DNA from 2 places in the Paraburkholderia sp. GAS38 genome. Region 1 is predicted to be linked to the other one. Evidence: riboswitches for the same ligand, from Rfam matches in the RefSeq annotation. Region 1 holds a riboswitch; the other holds the start of a gene.

Region 1 (7,280 bases):
CACCATGCGAAACTCCTTCGTTGGGCTGATTCGGTGTGTGATGTTAGCCGTTCCCGGGCACGAACGACAGGACCGCACACTGCCCTCAGGCGGTGCGCGGTTCAGGACAGCGGCTGAAGCGGCGTTACGCGTAATCCGCGATCGGCACGCAGGAGCAGAACAGATTGCGGTCGCCATACACGTTGTCCGCACGGCCGACCGGCGGCCAGTACTTCTTCGCGATCAGCGACGGCAGCGGATACGCCGCGGTTTCACGCGGGTAAGCATGCTTCCAGTCGTCGGCAATCACCACGGCTGCGGTGTGCGGCGCGTGCTTGAGCGGATTGTCTTCGCGGTCCAGACGGCCTTCCTCGACGGCGCGGATCTCCTCGCGGATCGCCGTCATCGCTTCAATGAAGCGGTCGAGTTCTTCCTTCGATTCCGATTCGGTCGGCTCGACCATCAGCGTGCCCGGCACCGGGAAGCTCATGGTCGGCGCGTGGAAGCCGTAGTCGGCGAGACGCTTGGCGACGTCGTCGACGGTTATGCCGCTGGTTTCCTTGATCGGACGCAGATCGAGAATGCACTCGTGCGCGACCAGTCCGCCCGGGCCCGAATACAGCACCGGATAGTGCGGCGCGAGCTTGTTGGCGACGTAGTTGGCGTTGAGGATCGCGGTTTCGGTCGCAGCGGTGAGATTCTTCGCGCCCATCATCGCGATGTACATCCACGAGATCGGCAGGATCGAAGCGGAGCCGTACGGTGCGGCGGACACTGCGCCAATGCCGTCAGCGGTGCGCTCGTAGCCCGACGACACCTGGTTCGGCAGGAACTTCGCGAGGTGCGCGCCCACGGCCACCGGACCGACGCCGGGGCCGCCACCGCCGTGCGGAATGCAGAACGTCTTGTGCAGGTTCAGGTGCGAGACGTCGCCGCCGAACTGGCCCGGCGCCGTGAGGCCGACCATCGCGTTCATGTTGGCGCCGTCCACGTAGACCTGGCCGCCGTGCGCATGCACGATCTCGCAGATTTCGCGTACGTTCGCTTCGAACACGCCGTGCGTGGACGGGTACGTGATCATGATGGCTGCGAGCTTGTCCGCGTGTTGCGCGGCCTTCGCCTTCAGGTCGTCAATATCGACGTTGCCTTGCGCGTCGCACGCCACCACCACGACCTGCATGCCGGCCATCTGCGCCGACGCCGGGTTCGTGCCGTGTGCCGAAGCGGGAATCAGGCAGACGTTACGATGCCCTTCGCCGCGCGAGGCGTGGTACGCGTGGATGATCAACAGACCGGCGTATTCACCTTGCGAGCCCGCGTTCGGTTGCAGCGAAACCGCCGCGTAACCGGTTGCCGCCACCAGCATCTGCTCGAGCTGATCGATCATTTCGCGGTAACCGACCGTTTGCTCGGCCGGCGCGAACGGGTGAATCTGACCGAACTCCGGCCACGTGACTGGCAGCATTTCCGAGGTCGCGTTCAGCTTCATCGTGCAGGAGCCGAGCGGGATCATCGAGCGGTCGAGCGCCAGATCCTTGTCCGACAGGCTGCGCAGATAGCGCAGCATTTCCGTTTCGGAATGGTGACGGTTGAAGACGTGGTGCGTCAGGTAAGCGCTGGTGCGTTCGAGCGCGGGCGGCACGGTGCTCTCTGCGGGCAGTTCGGCGTCGAGCGCATCGATTTGCGGCACGTCGTTCACGAACGCCGCTTGGGCGAACACGGCCAGCAGATCGGCCAGATCGCTGCGCTTGGTGGTTTCGTCGATCGAAATGCCGACGCGCGTATCGCTCACGCGGCGCAGGTTGATGCGCTTGGCGGTCGCGGCGTCATGCAGTGCCTGGGTGCGGGCGCCGGTTTCGAACGTGAGCGTGTCGAAGAAGGTTTCGTTGACGAGCGTGTAGCCGAGCTTCTTCGCGCCGGCGGCGAGCAACGAGGCGATGCGGTTGACGCGTTGCGCGATCGTCTTCAGTCCTTGCGGGCCGTGATAGACCGCGTACATGCTGGCCATGATCGCGAGCAGCGCCTGCGCGGTGCAGACGTTCGAAGTCGCTTTTTCGCGGCGGATATGCTGTTCGCGTGTTTGCAGCGCAAGACGCAGGGCGGGCTTGCCCTGTGCGTCGACCGTGACGCCGACCAGACGCCCCGGCATTTGCCGCTTGAATTCGTCGCGCACGGCCAGATACGCCGCGTGCGGGCCGCCGAAGCCAACCGGCACGCCGAAACGCTGGGTGTTGCCGACGGCGACGTCCGCGCCCCATTCGCCCGGCGGCGTGAGCACGGTGAGCGCGAGCAGATCGGCGGCGACCACCACATGGCCGCCCGCTGCGTGGATCGCTTCAGCGAGTGCGCGGTAGTCGCGCACATCGCCGTTCACGCCCGGGTATTGCAGCAGCACGCCGAACGCATTGGCGTTGGCGGCGTCCGCCGCCGGGCCGACCTTCACTTCGATGCCGACCGGCGTGGCGCGCGTCTTCACCACTTCGATGGTTTGCGGCAGCACGTCGTCGGCGACGTAGAAGACGTTCGACTTCGGCTTGCCCACGCGTTGCAGCAGGGTCATCGCTTCGGCGGCGGCGGTGGCCTCGTCGAGCAGCGACGCGTTGGAGATGGCGAGGCCGGTCAGGTCGATGATCATCTGCTGGAAGTTCAGCAGCGCTTCGAGACGGCCTTGCGAGATTTCCGGCTGATACGGCGTGTAAGCCGTGTACCACGCCGGATTTTCGAGCACGTTGCGCAGGATCACCGTGGGGGTGTGCGCGTTGTAATAGCCCTGCCCGATATACGAGCGGAACACCTGGTTCTTGTCCGCCAGTTCGCGCAGCGCGGCGAGCGCTTCGGCTTCGCTCTTCGGCTGCGTGAAGGGGCCGAGCGGCAGCGTTTCGCTGCGGCGGATCGTCTGCGGAATCACGGCGTCGATCAGCGCGGCGCGCGACGCGAAGCCGAGGGCTTCGAGCATCGCTTGCTGGTCGGCCGAGTCCGGGCCGATGTGCCGTTCAGCGAAGGCATCATGCACTTCGAGCGCGGCGAGCGAGAGAGGAGTGCGGTTCATCAGACGATCCGGGTGTTCGAGCTTCATGGGGTGTTCCTGGCGGTGCGGCCGTCCGCGTTCGTCGGACGCCGCACCTGACGGTTGATACGAGTGTTGAATGCCTCTTAGGCGCCGATGGACTTCGTATAAGCGGCGGCGTCGATCAGGCGGTCATGCGTGGCGTCGGCGGCCGGCTTGATCTTGAACAGCCAGCTTTCATACGGCGCGCTGTTGACGGAGTCCGGCGTGTCGGCCACGGCCGTGTTGGCTTCGATGATTTCGCCCGAGACCGGCGCGTAGATATCGGAAGCGGCTTTCACGGATTCGATGACCGCGACGGTGTCGCCGGCGGTCACGGTCTTGCCCAGTTCCTGGACTTCGAAGAAGACGATGTCGCCGAGCGCTTCTTGCGCGTGGTCGGTGATGCCGACCGTCAGCGTGCCGTCTGCTTCGGTGCGGACCCATTCGTGCGATTCGGTGTATTTCAGATCGGCCGGGATGCTCATCGGATGCTCCTATGCGGTGTGTTCGGGAATAGCTTAAAAGAGGGGGCGTACGCGACGGAGCCGCTTAAACCGCAAGCACCTTGCCGTTGCGCACGAACGGCAGTTTTACCACGCTTGCGGGAAGGGCTTTGTCACGGATTTGCACGTGGACGATATCGCCGGGTTTCACGTCCTTCGGTACGCGCGCGAAGGCGATGGATTCCTGCATGGTCGGCGAGAACGTGCCGCTGGTGATTTCACCGTCGCCGTGCGGCGTGACGACCTTCTGATGGGCGCGCAGCACGCCGCCCGCCTTGCCGTTTTCCTTCTGCAGGATCAGGCCGACGAAAGCGGCTTGCGAACCGTCGGCTTCGAGCTTCGACTTGCCGACGAAGTCGCGCGGCGACGTCAGGTCCACTGTCCAGGCGAGACCGGCGTCCAGCGGCGAGACGTTGTCGTCCATGTCCTGGCCGTAGAGGTTCATGCCGGCTTCGAGACGCAGCGTGTCGCGCGCGCCGAGACCGGCCGGGCGCACGCCCTGGCGTTGCAGCGCGTCCCAGAACTCGCAGACGGAGGCGGCCGGCAGCACGATTTCGAAACCGTCTTCGCCGGTGTAGCCGGTGCGGGCAATCATCAACTCGCCGAACGGCGTGTTGTCTACAATGGCCGCGTTGAAGGGCTTGAGCAGTTCCGTGGAGGTGCGGCTGGACGGTGCGACTTGCCAGACTCTTTCGCGGGCGTTCGGTCCCTGCACGGCGACGATCGCCAGATCGCGGCGCGGCGTGATGGTGAGGCCGTAGTGGCCATCGGCGTTCAGCTTGCCGAACCAGGCGACGTCCTTCTCGGCCGTGCCGGCGTTGACGACCAGGCGGAAGTGATCTTCGCTGAAGAAATAGACGATCAGGTCGTCGATCACGCCGCCATCCGGGTTCAGCAGGCAGGAGTAGAGTGCGCGCCCCGGGGTTTGCAGCTTGCCGACATTGTTGGCGAGGGCGTGTTCGAAGAAGGCGCGCACGCGCTCGCCCTGGAAATCGACGACGCACATGTGCGACACGTCGAACATGCCGGCGTCGGTGCGCACGGCGCGGTGTTCGTCGATCTGCGAGCCGTAGTTGACGGGCATGTCCCAGCCGCCGAAATCGACCATGCGGGCATTCAGCGCGCGATGGGTGGCGTTAAGCGGGGTGTGTTTGAGTTCGGTCATCAGGGCCTCAGGCAATCTCGACGGATACAAAAAGGCCATGCGGCTTGATCCCTCGCGGCCAAAATGCCTGCGAGCGATGCCATGCATGACCCCTCTGTCCTCGATACCTGAGAGATTGCGCTGCCGTGCGGGTTTGCAAGCCTTTGCAAGCCGTGACGGCGAAACGCGCGCCCCTTCGGTGGGCAGCCTGCCTGGCATCGACGATGTCCTATGCCGCTGGCTACTGCCGCTCTCCAGAGTGCGAAAAACCGGTGCCTGATGGAAGCCCGGACGATGCCGGTATCAGACGGGTTCTTCGACGCGGTCGGTCCTTTTGCCTGAGAGTTTGCGGGTGTGCCCCTTCGGCGGCGCGGCCTGCGAAAAACAATGCGGCCAGCGCGCTCTCCCGACGCGTGCGGCGAATGTACGCGAGGCCCGGAGGCTTGTCAAATGGAGGCTTGAGAGGACGGCGCGGTGGTGCGATGCACACGGCGCACGCCAAAAAAAAGCGCGGGGAATGATCCCCGCGCCTGTGCTTTCACAGCAGATTGCCGAGAGGCTTACTCGCCGATTGCGTGCGCTGCGCCGTCGAGTTCCTGGTTCAGCACGCGCTGTTCGTCGCCGGACAGGCCGCCGCCATGCTGCGCCGCCATGTCATGCGCTTCCTGACGGATCACGTCGAGGCGGTGATGCAATGCGCCGCCTTGCGGGGGCGGGTAGTAGCCTTGATTGACATGATTGTCGATGCGGTGGCTCAGGTTGTCGGCACGGCCGTAAACCTGATTCAGGCGTTGAATGGCGATTTCATGCTGGTCGGGGTGCGGTGCCGGGGGCGGCGGCGCGACCACGCAGGCGGCCAGCGAAGAAACCAGCGCCACACCTGCCAGCGCACGGATGAAACGTTGCATACCTACTCTCCTAAGTCGTCGTCTTTTCGTGATCGATGCTCAGATCGATATCGTGTAGCAACGGCTAGCCGCTGCTACACGCTGACCTGAACTCAGCAATATATTGTAACGGAGCGTTCCTTTCGGAACTGTTGGCAGCGGTTACCGTCATGTAAGCCGCAACTTGCGATGACTTGCCACGACCTGCGTCGCGTTCTCAGCGAATCCGCTCGAATGGCAGGCGCTGGCCTTCCTCTTCGCTGCGCGCGGCCAGTTCGATGATCGTCATGACGTCGACGGCGTCTTGCGGCCTGACCGGGAAGCGTTCGCCGTCGAGGATCGTGGCGGCCAGCGCCTGATAAAAACCGACGTAGTCGCCATCACGGGTGGGCAAAGTACGCTCCACTTCCTGATTGTTCGCGTCCAGCACGCGCAGCAACCCCGCCGCATTGCCGCCGCCGAAACCGGCGTCGCCAGGCCGCAGCCCCGCTTTCAACTGATCTTCCTGAGTGTCGAGTTCGCGTTTGACGTAGCTGCCGCGCGTGCCGTCGATGGCGAAACGCGGCGGCGCGAGAGCGGTGAGGGCGCTCGCGTGCAGCACGACTTCGAGGCCGGGGTAACCGAGTTGCAGATGCACGTAGTCGGGCGCGCCGCCGCCGTCGCGATACGTCTTGACGGTGGCCGACACGGTCGCCGGCGCGCCGAACAGCGCAAGCGCCTGGTCGATCAGATGCGGCCCGAGATCGAACAGCAGGCCGCCGCCGCGCGACGCCTCTTCGCGCCAGCGCGGCCGCACATCCGGACGAAAGCGGTCGAAGTGCGATTCGTAGTGCGTGACGCGGCCCAACTCGCCGCTCGCGAGCAGATCGCGAACGGTGAGGAAATCGCCGTCCCAGCGGCGATTGTGAAACGGCGCGAAGGTGAGGCCGCGCGCCAGCGCCAGATTGGCGAGCGTCATGGCCTCCGTGGCCGTCAGCGTGACCGGCTTGTCGACCACCACGTTTTTGCCGGCTTCGAGCGTGCGTTTGGCGAGGTCGAAGTGGGTATCGTTCGGCGTTGCGATCACGATGCACTGGAGGTCGTCGAGCGCGAGCAGGGCGTCGAGATCGGGCACGACGGTGGCGCGCGGATAGTCGGCGCGGGCCGGCTCGGGCTTGCTGGTGGCGATCGCCGCGACGGTGGCCCGGCCGCAGTGCTCAATCACCGGCGCGTGGAAGGTCGCGCCAGCAAAACCGTAACCCATCAATCCTGTTTTCAGCGGTGCAGACATGTGAGTTTCCTGCGAAAAAAGCGCGCCGCTTTGCCACCGCGGCGGCGGCGCGCGGCCTGTAATTGTGGCATGTCCCGCGTGCGGCCTGTTTCGGCGGCTCAGTTGGCAACCAGGTTGCCGACTTGGTTGCCAACCCGGTTGCCGGCGAAATAGCCAACCCAGTTGCCAACCTGGTTGCCAACTGAGCGGACGGCACGCGGGGCGCGGCTCGCGGAGTGCGTGCGGGCTTCGTGTTAACATCGCTCCTCTCGCGCGAATCGGCTCAGCCGACCTGCCGCCGCAGTTCCCCCCTCAACCGTAAGACCCCATCCACACACGATGTCCGCAGGCCTGAATCCCGCCCAAAACGAAGCGGTGCGCTATCTCGACGGTCCCTGTCTCGTGCTTGCCGGCGCAGGCAGTGGCAAGACGCGCGTGATTACGCAGAAGATTGCGCACCTGATCGAAG
Region 2 (7,280 bases), on a different contig from region 1:
TCATGGGCATCAACATCCTCGATGCGGCGTGGGTGCATGAGCATGGCACGCGCGCTGCGGTGGAGCGGATCATGTCGATTGTCGGCGAGCGTCCCACGTATCTGACCTTCGATATCGACTGTCTCGATCCGGCTTTTGCACCGGGCACGGGCACGCCGGTAGCCGGCGGCTTGTCGTCGGCACAGGGGCTCGCCATCGTGCGGGGCCTGGGCGGCGTGAACCTGATTGGCGCGGACGTCGTCGAAGTGGCGCCCGCCTACGACCAGAGCGAGATCACCGCCATTGCCGCCGCGCACATTGCCTGCGACGTGCTGTGCCTGTGGCGGCAACGCAAGGTAGCGGGGCGTTGACGTTGTTGTAAGCAGCGCGGCCGGCGTCAGCTCGCGGAGGACGCTTCGCGGGGTTGGCGCCGGCCTTCCAGTAGACCGAGTGTGTATATGGCAAGCGCGCCGCTGGCGAGCGCGAGTTGCCACATCAGCATGTCGCTGCCTAGCGCCTTCATGGCGAAGCCGGCGAGCAACGGACCGGCAATCGAGCTGACCGTGAAGGTCAGCGAAACCAGCCGCATGTTGCGGGTCAAGGCGGCTTTATCGCCGCTTGCGGCGGCGAACATCCCTAGCGTGATAAAGGCGCTATTCATTCCACCCAGCAAGACTGCGCTCGCCGCCAGCAGCCCCGACGCAGGCGCGGCCAGGGCGAACGACACGACTGCGAGCGCGCTTGCTGCTGCACAGACGACGACCGCTGCGGCGAGACTGACGCGCTGGGCGAACCAGCCAACCGGAAACTGCAACGCCATCCCGCCGATACCGAAGCAGGTGAGCAGGGTAGCGGTTTGTGTCGCGCTGAGTCCGCGTCCGTCGGCGAAGAGCGGAAAGAGGCCGTAGAGCGCGCCGTCGCCGAGACCACCGAATGCCACGACCACCATGCCGAGACAGACGAGCGGGCCGATTGCCGTTGTTTGGGACCTCGCCTTGGCAGGTTCGGTTGCGAGGTGTGCGGGTAAGTGAGGTTGCAGGGCTAGCTCGCGGGTCTGCGGCGTTGTTGGCGCAGCGAGCGGATTCGCTGGACGTCCGCTTGAGCGCGCAGCGTTGGGGCGGCGCGACTCGTCAGCGGTCAACCATAGCGGAATCGCCGCGGCAAACGTGAACAAGGCCCCCGCACCAAAGGTGATGCGGCCATCGACGGCGCACCACGTTGCAAGAGCCGGCCCGATTACACCGGCCGCTGCGATCAGCGCTTCATGAATGCCGACCACCCGGCCACTGGCCCGCTCGGGCACTAGTCTGTACAACCAGGTTTCATTGGCGATCCAGCGCAGGCCGATGCCGAGTCCGGTCAGCATGCCGGGAATCAGCCACCACGGCGACGCCAGCCAGCCTATCGTTGCGAATGCGACGATGCTCGCCGCAAGCCCCAGCGTAACGGTTGCCTTTGCACCGATTCGCTCCGCCAGATGCGGCGCCGCCAGCAGCCCCGCGACCATGCCGGCCCACTGGGCAGCGGAAAACAGCCCCGCGCGCGGTGCGTCGAGGCCGTGATGCGCCAGCCAGACCGGCAACACCATAAAGCCGATCCCGAACTGGCCGATCTGCGCCAGCGCCGACACGGCGGTCAGCGCGCCGATCGCACGCCAGCGCACCGGCGTCGCGGGATTCATGAGCCGCTCCGTTCGGGCATCGGCAAGCCCTGTTCGCGGCATTCGACCGGGCAACCTGCTGCGAGGCACGGACCGTCGTCGCATAGACGACACAACTGCATGGCATGCGCAGGGTCGCGCGTTTCATGCCAGAGAATCTTGATCAACAGGTCTTCGAACACGACCCGTTCGTCGTCGTCGAGCCGGCTTACCACGCGCTGCAGCATGCGTTCGCGCGCCGTCTGCATGCGCTTCGCTTCGCGCCGGCCAGCAGTGGTCAGCGCGAGCGCCACCGCGCGTTTGTCGGCGCCTGGTTTCTTTTCGATCAGGCCGGCCTCGACCAGACCCGCCACCGCGCGGACGGCCGCCGGATGCGACAGATCGACCGCATCGCGCAGCACTTCAATGGAGGAATCCGGATACTGGCCCACCGCATTGAGGATGGCGCGCGCCGTGGGACCGGCGAGCGCGGCCACGGTGGTCTGCGCATTCATCTCGTCCGTCACCAGCAGGGCGAGCACCCCAAGCAGATTTTCTGTGCGCTGCGTCATGGCAATACCTCAATGTGTGCGGTCTGCATATATGCATTATGCACACATTGAGGGAGGAGCGCAAGTTTACTTTTGCGGTGGCGAGTCAGCCTGAATTCGCCGCTTAGGCCTGCTGCGTTCTCGTTGAGGCGATTACATCGGCCACGCCCGTAGCGGTCGCGGCGGACAGCGTCCAGCCAAGATGCCCGTGTCCGGTGTTATAGAACACGCCGGGCAGGCGGCCTTTGCCGACCTTTGGCAACATGCTGGGCAGCATCGGACGCAAACCGGCCCATGGAATGACGCGCGACGTATTCACCTGCGGGAAGTAGCGACGGGTCCATTCGGTGAGCGGAGCAATGCGTTCGGCGCGGATATCGCGATTGAAGCCGTTGATTTCGGCTGTGCCGGCCACGCGGAAGCGGTCGGCGCCGAGACGGCTCGTGACGATCTTCGCGCTGTCGTCGAGCAGGCTGACCCAGGGCGCGCCTTGCTGGCTCGCGGCGTCGTCGAGGCAAACGGTGATCGAATAGCCTTTGACCGGGTAGATGTTGACCCGGTCGCCGAGCATCGACGCGAATGCGCGGCTCTTCACGCCGGCACACACGACGATCTGCGCAAACGTCTGCTGAAACGGCTCGCCCGCCTGCTTCGCGGCGACGCTGAAGGCGCCGGCGGAATCGCGCGTGATCGACGCAATCTCCGTGTCGTAGCGGAATTCGACGCCATGACGCTCGCACGCTTGCGCGAGGCCGCGGGTGAACTTGTGGATGTCGCCGGTCGAATCTGAGGGCGTGAAGAAGCCGCCGTGGAAGGCGCCGTCGAGCGTCGGTTCAATGCGGCGAATGTCGGCCACGTTCACCGCGTTGCGCTCGAGGCCGCCTTCGTTGAGCAGCGCATTCACCTTCGCTGCTGCATCGAACTCCTTGCGGGTCTTGTAGACGTGCAGAATGCCGCGCTTTTCGAGGTCGAAATCGATCTGCTCGCGCGCCGCAATCGAAAACAGATGCTCGCGCGCGGCGATCGCCAGCCGCACGGTTTCGATGGTGTTGGCACGGTAATGCGGAATCTGCCGCAGGAACTCGCCCATCCACGAGTACTTGTGCCAGCTCGGCAGCGGATTGAGCAGCAGCGGGGCGTCGCGCGTCAGCATCCAGCGCAGGCCTTTGACGACCGTGGCGGTGCTGTTCCACACCTCGGCGTTGCTGACCGATAGCTGGCCGCCGTTGGCGAATGAGGTTTCCATCGCGGCGTAGCGGTGGCGTTCGAACACGGTTACGTTGAAGCCGCGTTGCGCGAGGGCGTAAGCGGTCGTGACGCCGGTAATGCCGGCGCCAATGATGGCGATGCGTGACATGTCATGGTCCAGAGTGAGTGAGCAGGGCCGTTGCCGGCTTCCATGCCCCATCTGTCCATGTACCTGAGAGTTTCTTTCCGCGCGCATCCCGTTGCCGGGCGGGCGGAAATCCCCTTCGGTGGGCGCGTTAAGCGCCGCTCTCCAGATGTTCCCGCTGGGCGGTCCTTGTGCCTGAGAGTTTCCGGGGCGGTTGCTCCGTCGGCGCCGTCACCGCATTTCTGCGTGACAGTCTCTCCCGCGACAGCGTGTAGAACGGCGTAACGGTAGCCGTTCGCAAATAATCCGGCAAGCGTTTTTTTGCGGTTGCGGTTTTCTGTCCGAGCGGGGCGGGTGGTTCGCATATTTGCGCCGGGTGCATCAATCGTATAGCCTTGGTCAGGTTCGCCAGCCTTGATCCAACCCAACTATCCTGCACCGTGAAGGACATCCTCGCCCTCAAGCTCTACACCCGCGTTGCGCGTCTCGGCAGTTTCTCGGCTGCGGCGCGTGAGTTCGGGCTGTCGCAATCGCAGGTGTCGCGCATCGTCGCCGAACTGGAAGGCGACCTGGGCGCGCGTCTGCTCACGCGTACCACGCGCGCGGTCGTGTTGACCGACGCGGGCGCCGAGTTCCTGTCGCGTCTGGATCCGATCCTCATGGCGCTCGAGGATGCCGAGCAGAGCGTGCGCGAAGGCAGCGAGTTGCGCGGCATGTTGCGCATGAGCATGCCCAGCAGTGTCGCAATCCGCGAAGTCATTCCACGGCTCGCGCCGTTTCTCCAACGTCATCCGGCGCTGCGTCTGCAGATGTTGCTCGGCGACCGCCCGCAGGATCTCGTCAAGGACGCGGTGGATGTCGCCATCAGGCTCGGGCGTCTGGTGGATTCGAGCGCGACGGCCACGCTGATCACGCAGATTGCGCGGGTGATCGTCGCCTCGCCCGATTACCTCGAACGCCATGGTGTGCCGGTGACGCCCGATCAACTGACGCAGCACCGCATCGTGGGTGGACCCGCGTCCGTGGTCCCGACGGGCTGGAAGTTCGCACGCGCAGGCGAGGAGGTGGCGCTCGACCTCGACGCGCATTTCTCGACCAACGAGAACGAGGGCGCCGTCGCTGCCGCGGCTGCCGGCATCGGCATTGCTTCGACCAGCGAATGGGCTTGCCGCCGCGAACTGGCCGATGGCTCGCTGGTCCGGCTGCTGGTCGACTGGAAGACGGCCGACATCCCGGTGCATGCGTACTTTCCGATGGGCCGCGCAACCCGCGCCGCCGGGCGCGCAGTCGTCGAACATCTCATGGCCGATTTCAGGCGCGAACAGCACGCCGCTGTTTTGTGAACCTCACGATTCCTGCGCCTTAGTGCCGGCTTGTCGCGGCGGCCTCCGGCTGCCTGGCGTATGACGTGTGACCCACCCGCCGCGTCGCCATCTATGCATCCCATACATAAGACATAGCAGAAACCGATGGCTACCGCCGGCGGCGGCGCGCGCTTATCTTCTCCATCATCCGCTTCGCCAATACCTGACTCACATGGGGCGGCGGCGATCCGATTCATTCACGTTCATCGAGACTGACATGAGCAAAACGACACCGGAGCAAAACAAGGCCCTCGTCCTGGAGGCATTCGATACGTTGTTCAACCAGCGCGACTATGAGGCGGCCGAACGCTTCTGGTCGGACCGCTACATTCAGCACAGTGCGCATATCGCGCCGGGGCGCGAGGGGCTGTTTGCGCTGATCCGCACGCTGCCCGACACGCTGCGCTACGAGAATCAGTTGATCGTGGCCGAAGGCGACTACGTGATCGCGCACGGCCGTTTCTCCGGCAGCGGCAGACCGGCCGCGTGGATTGCCGCGGACGTCGTCCGCTTTGAGGACGGCAAGCTCGCCGAACACTGGGACGTGCTGCAAGACGAAGTCACTGCGGCGCAATCGGTCAGCGGCCTGCCGATGTTCGGCGACCGGTTCCCCGATTGAGCGCTGAAGTCACTATTACGGCAGTCTCAACCTATCTGCGATATCCTTAAGGAGTCCATCATGAAACTCAGCGGCAACACGATCTTTATTACGGGCGGCGGTTCAGGCATTGGCCGTGGGCTGGCCGAGGCGCTGCATCGGCGCGGCAACAAGGTGATCATCGGCGGACGGCGGCGCAGCCATCTCGACGAGGTGGTGGCCGCGAACCCCGGCATGGCGGCAGTCGAGCTGGACATCACCGATGCAGCGAACATCGAGCGGGTGGCGGCGCAACTGATCAAGACGTATCCCGCTCTCAACGTGCTGATCAACAACGCGGGTGTGATGCAAACGGATGCGGCGGCCGGCCGCATCGACGATGCGCTGATGGTCTCCACCATCACGACCAACCTGATGGGGCCGATCCGCATGACCTCCGCGCTGATCGACCATCTCAAGACGAAGAACGATGCCGTGGTCGCCTATACCAGTTCGGTGCTGGCGTTCGTGCCGCTGGCGGTGACGGCGGTGTATTCGTCGACCAAGGCGGCACTGCATTCCTATGTCATGTCGCAACGCTTCATGCTGCGCGATACCACGGTACGTGTGCTCGAAATCGCGCCGCCGTGGGTGCGCACCGATCTGATGAACAGCCGCGAGGCCGAACAGGCCATGCCGCTGGATGCGTTTATCGACGAAACGATTGCCGCTCTCGGCACCGACGCCAATGAGGTGCTGGTCGAGAACGCCAGGTTGTTCCGCGGTAACCCCGGACCGGGCGAGCATGATCTTGTGAACGGCTTTAACGCGCAGATGGTGGAAGTGTTCTCGGGGTGAGGCGGGGTCTTTATGAAGCGCCATGCGTACTCGGGCTACTTAACCTCAAACACGCTATAGACCGGGCCATCCGCAAACCGGTGGCCCGTTCCGATCGCAACCACCCGGTTCAGCCATTCATACTTGCCGGCAGGTGCTTCAAAGAGCGGATTGATGCGGAAGTAGTAGCTGGCCGGATCGACTTTCTCGCCTTTTTCCAGCCGCTGGATCACGTCGGCCGCGCCGTGGCGGATGCCGCGATAGGCCATCGTGATGTGGGCACCGTCCTCGGTTTCAAGGATCAGGCGCACGTCGAGCGTGGTGCTGCCGTCGCTGCGCACGGTCTGCCAGTCGCTGCCGCCGTCCAGCACCTTGCCGGATAGACGCTCGCCGGCGAAGGTGCCGGACGGCACGATACCGATGCGTCGAAACGGTCCCGGCGTCGCGCCGACCGTCACGATCGGTTTGACGTCGAGGCGCATCACGAACAGCGGTCGTGTTTGCACACTCTGGAGCGGTGCGGGGAGCTCGTGGAAAGCGGGCGTGGACATCGTAATCACCTTGAGCGTTGAGCGCATGACGTTGCGTGCCGTGCGGTTGAGTTTACCGGTTCTGATGGATCGTCGGGGCGGCTACTTCAGCGGCGAGAACTCCGTGGGACGCATGATTCTCTCCTGAAGCCACGGCACGCCTTGAGTCGGTGCTGCCGGTGATCGCTGCCGTAGAACGCATCAGCAATGACACAGAAGGCTCAATAAAAATAAACCGGATAACTAAACAAATACCAATTTATCCAGGCCGAACGAAACCTGCATGACAGACACCGCCGATCGTTACGCAGCGGTTCTGCCGCCGTTGACCCTGAGAATTTCGCCGGTCATGAAGCTGGCCTTTTCCGACGCCACGAACACGATCGCCTCAGCGATTTCCTCCGGCGTTCCGGCCCGCTTGAGCGGGACCGTCGCGAGCATGCCGGCCTTACGTTCCGCGCCGGCGGTGA

Evidence for each region. Region 1 has a riboswitch for glycine ahead of gcvT (glycine cleavage system aminomethyltransferase GcvT). Riboswitches for the same ligand answer to the same signal wherever they lie in the genome.
Region 2: it holds a riboswitch for glycine, as region 1 does, so the genes downstream of both, P3T42_RS12805 (D-amino acid dehydrogenase) here and gcvT (glycine cleavage system aminomethyltransferase GcvT) in region 1, are expected to answer to the same signal.

Annotation. Positions count from the first base shown of each region.
Region 1 covers NZ_JBNDJO010000012.1:240,420-247,699, reverse strand. The annotation lists gene gcvP (aminomethyl-transferring glycine dehydrogenase) at 125-3,055, opposite strand; gene gcvH (glycine cleavage system protein GcvH) at 3,133-3,513, opposite strand; gene gcvT (glycine cleavage system aminomethyltransferase GcvT) at 3,578-4,696, opposite strand; glycine riboswitch at 4,781-4,943, opposite strand; glycine riboswitch at 4,992-5,094, opposite strand; gene P3T42_RS26170 (hypothetical protein) at 5,236-5,583, opposite strand; gene P3T42_RS26165 (oxidoreductase) at 5,780-6,832, opposite strand; gene P3T42_RS26160 (UvrD-helicase domain-containing protein) at 7,151-7,280, shown strand, end outside.
Region 2 covers NZ_JBNDJO010000004.1:512,815-520,094, reverse strand. The annotation lists gene speB (agmatinase) at 1-350, shown strand, start outside; gene P3T42_RS12815 (MFS transporter) at 377-1,660, opposite strand; gene P3T42_RS12810 (MarR family winged helix-turn-helix transcriptional regulator) at 1,657-2,190, opposite strand; gene P3T42_RS12805 (D-amino acid dehydrogenase) at 2,294-3,526, opposite strand; glycine riboswitch at 3,568-3,681, opposite strand; gene P3T42_RS12800 (LysR substrate-binding domain-containing protein) at 3,943-4,845, shown strand; gene P3T42_RS12795 (nuclear transport factor 2 family protein) at 5,084-5,485, shown strand; gene P3T42_RS12790 (SDR family oxidoreductase) at 5,546-6,301, shown strand; gene P3T42_RS12785 (DUF3237 domain-containing protein) at 6,337-6,831, opposite strand; gene P3T42_RS12780 (SDR family NAD(P)-dependent oxidoreductase) at 7,114-7,280, opposite strand, start outside.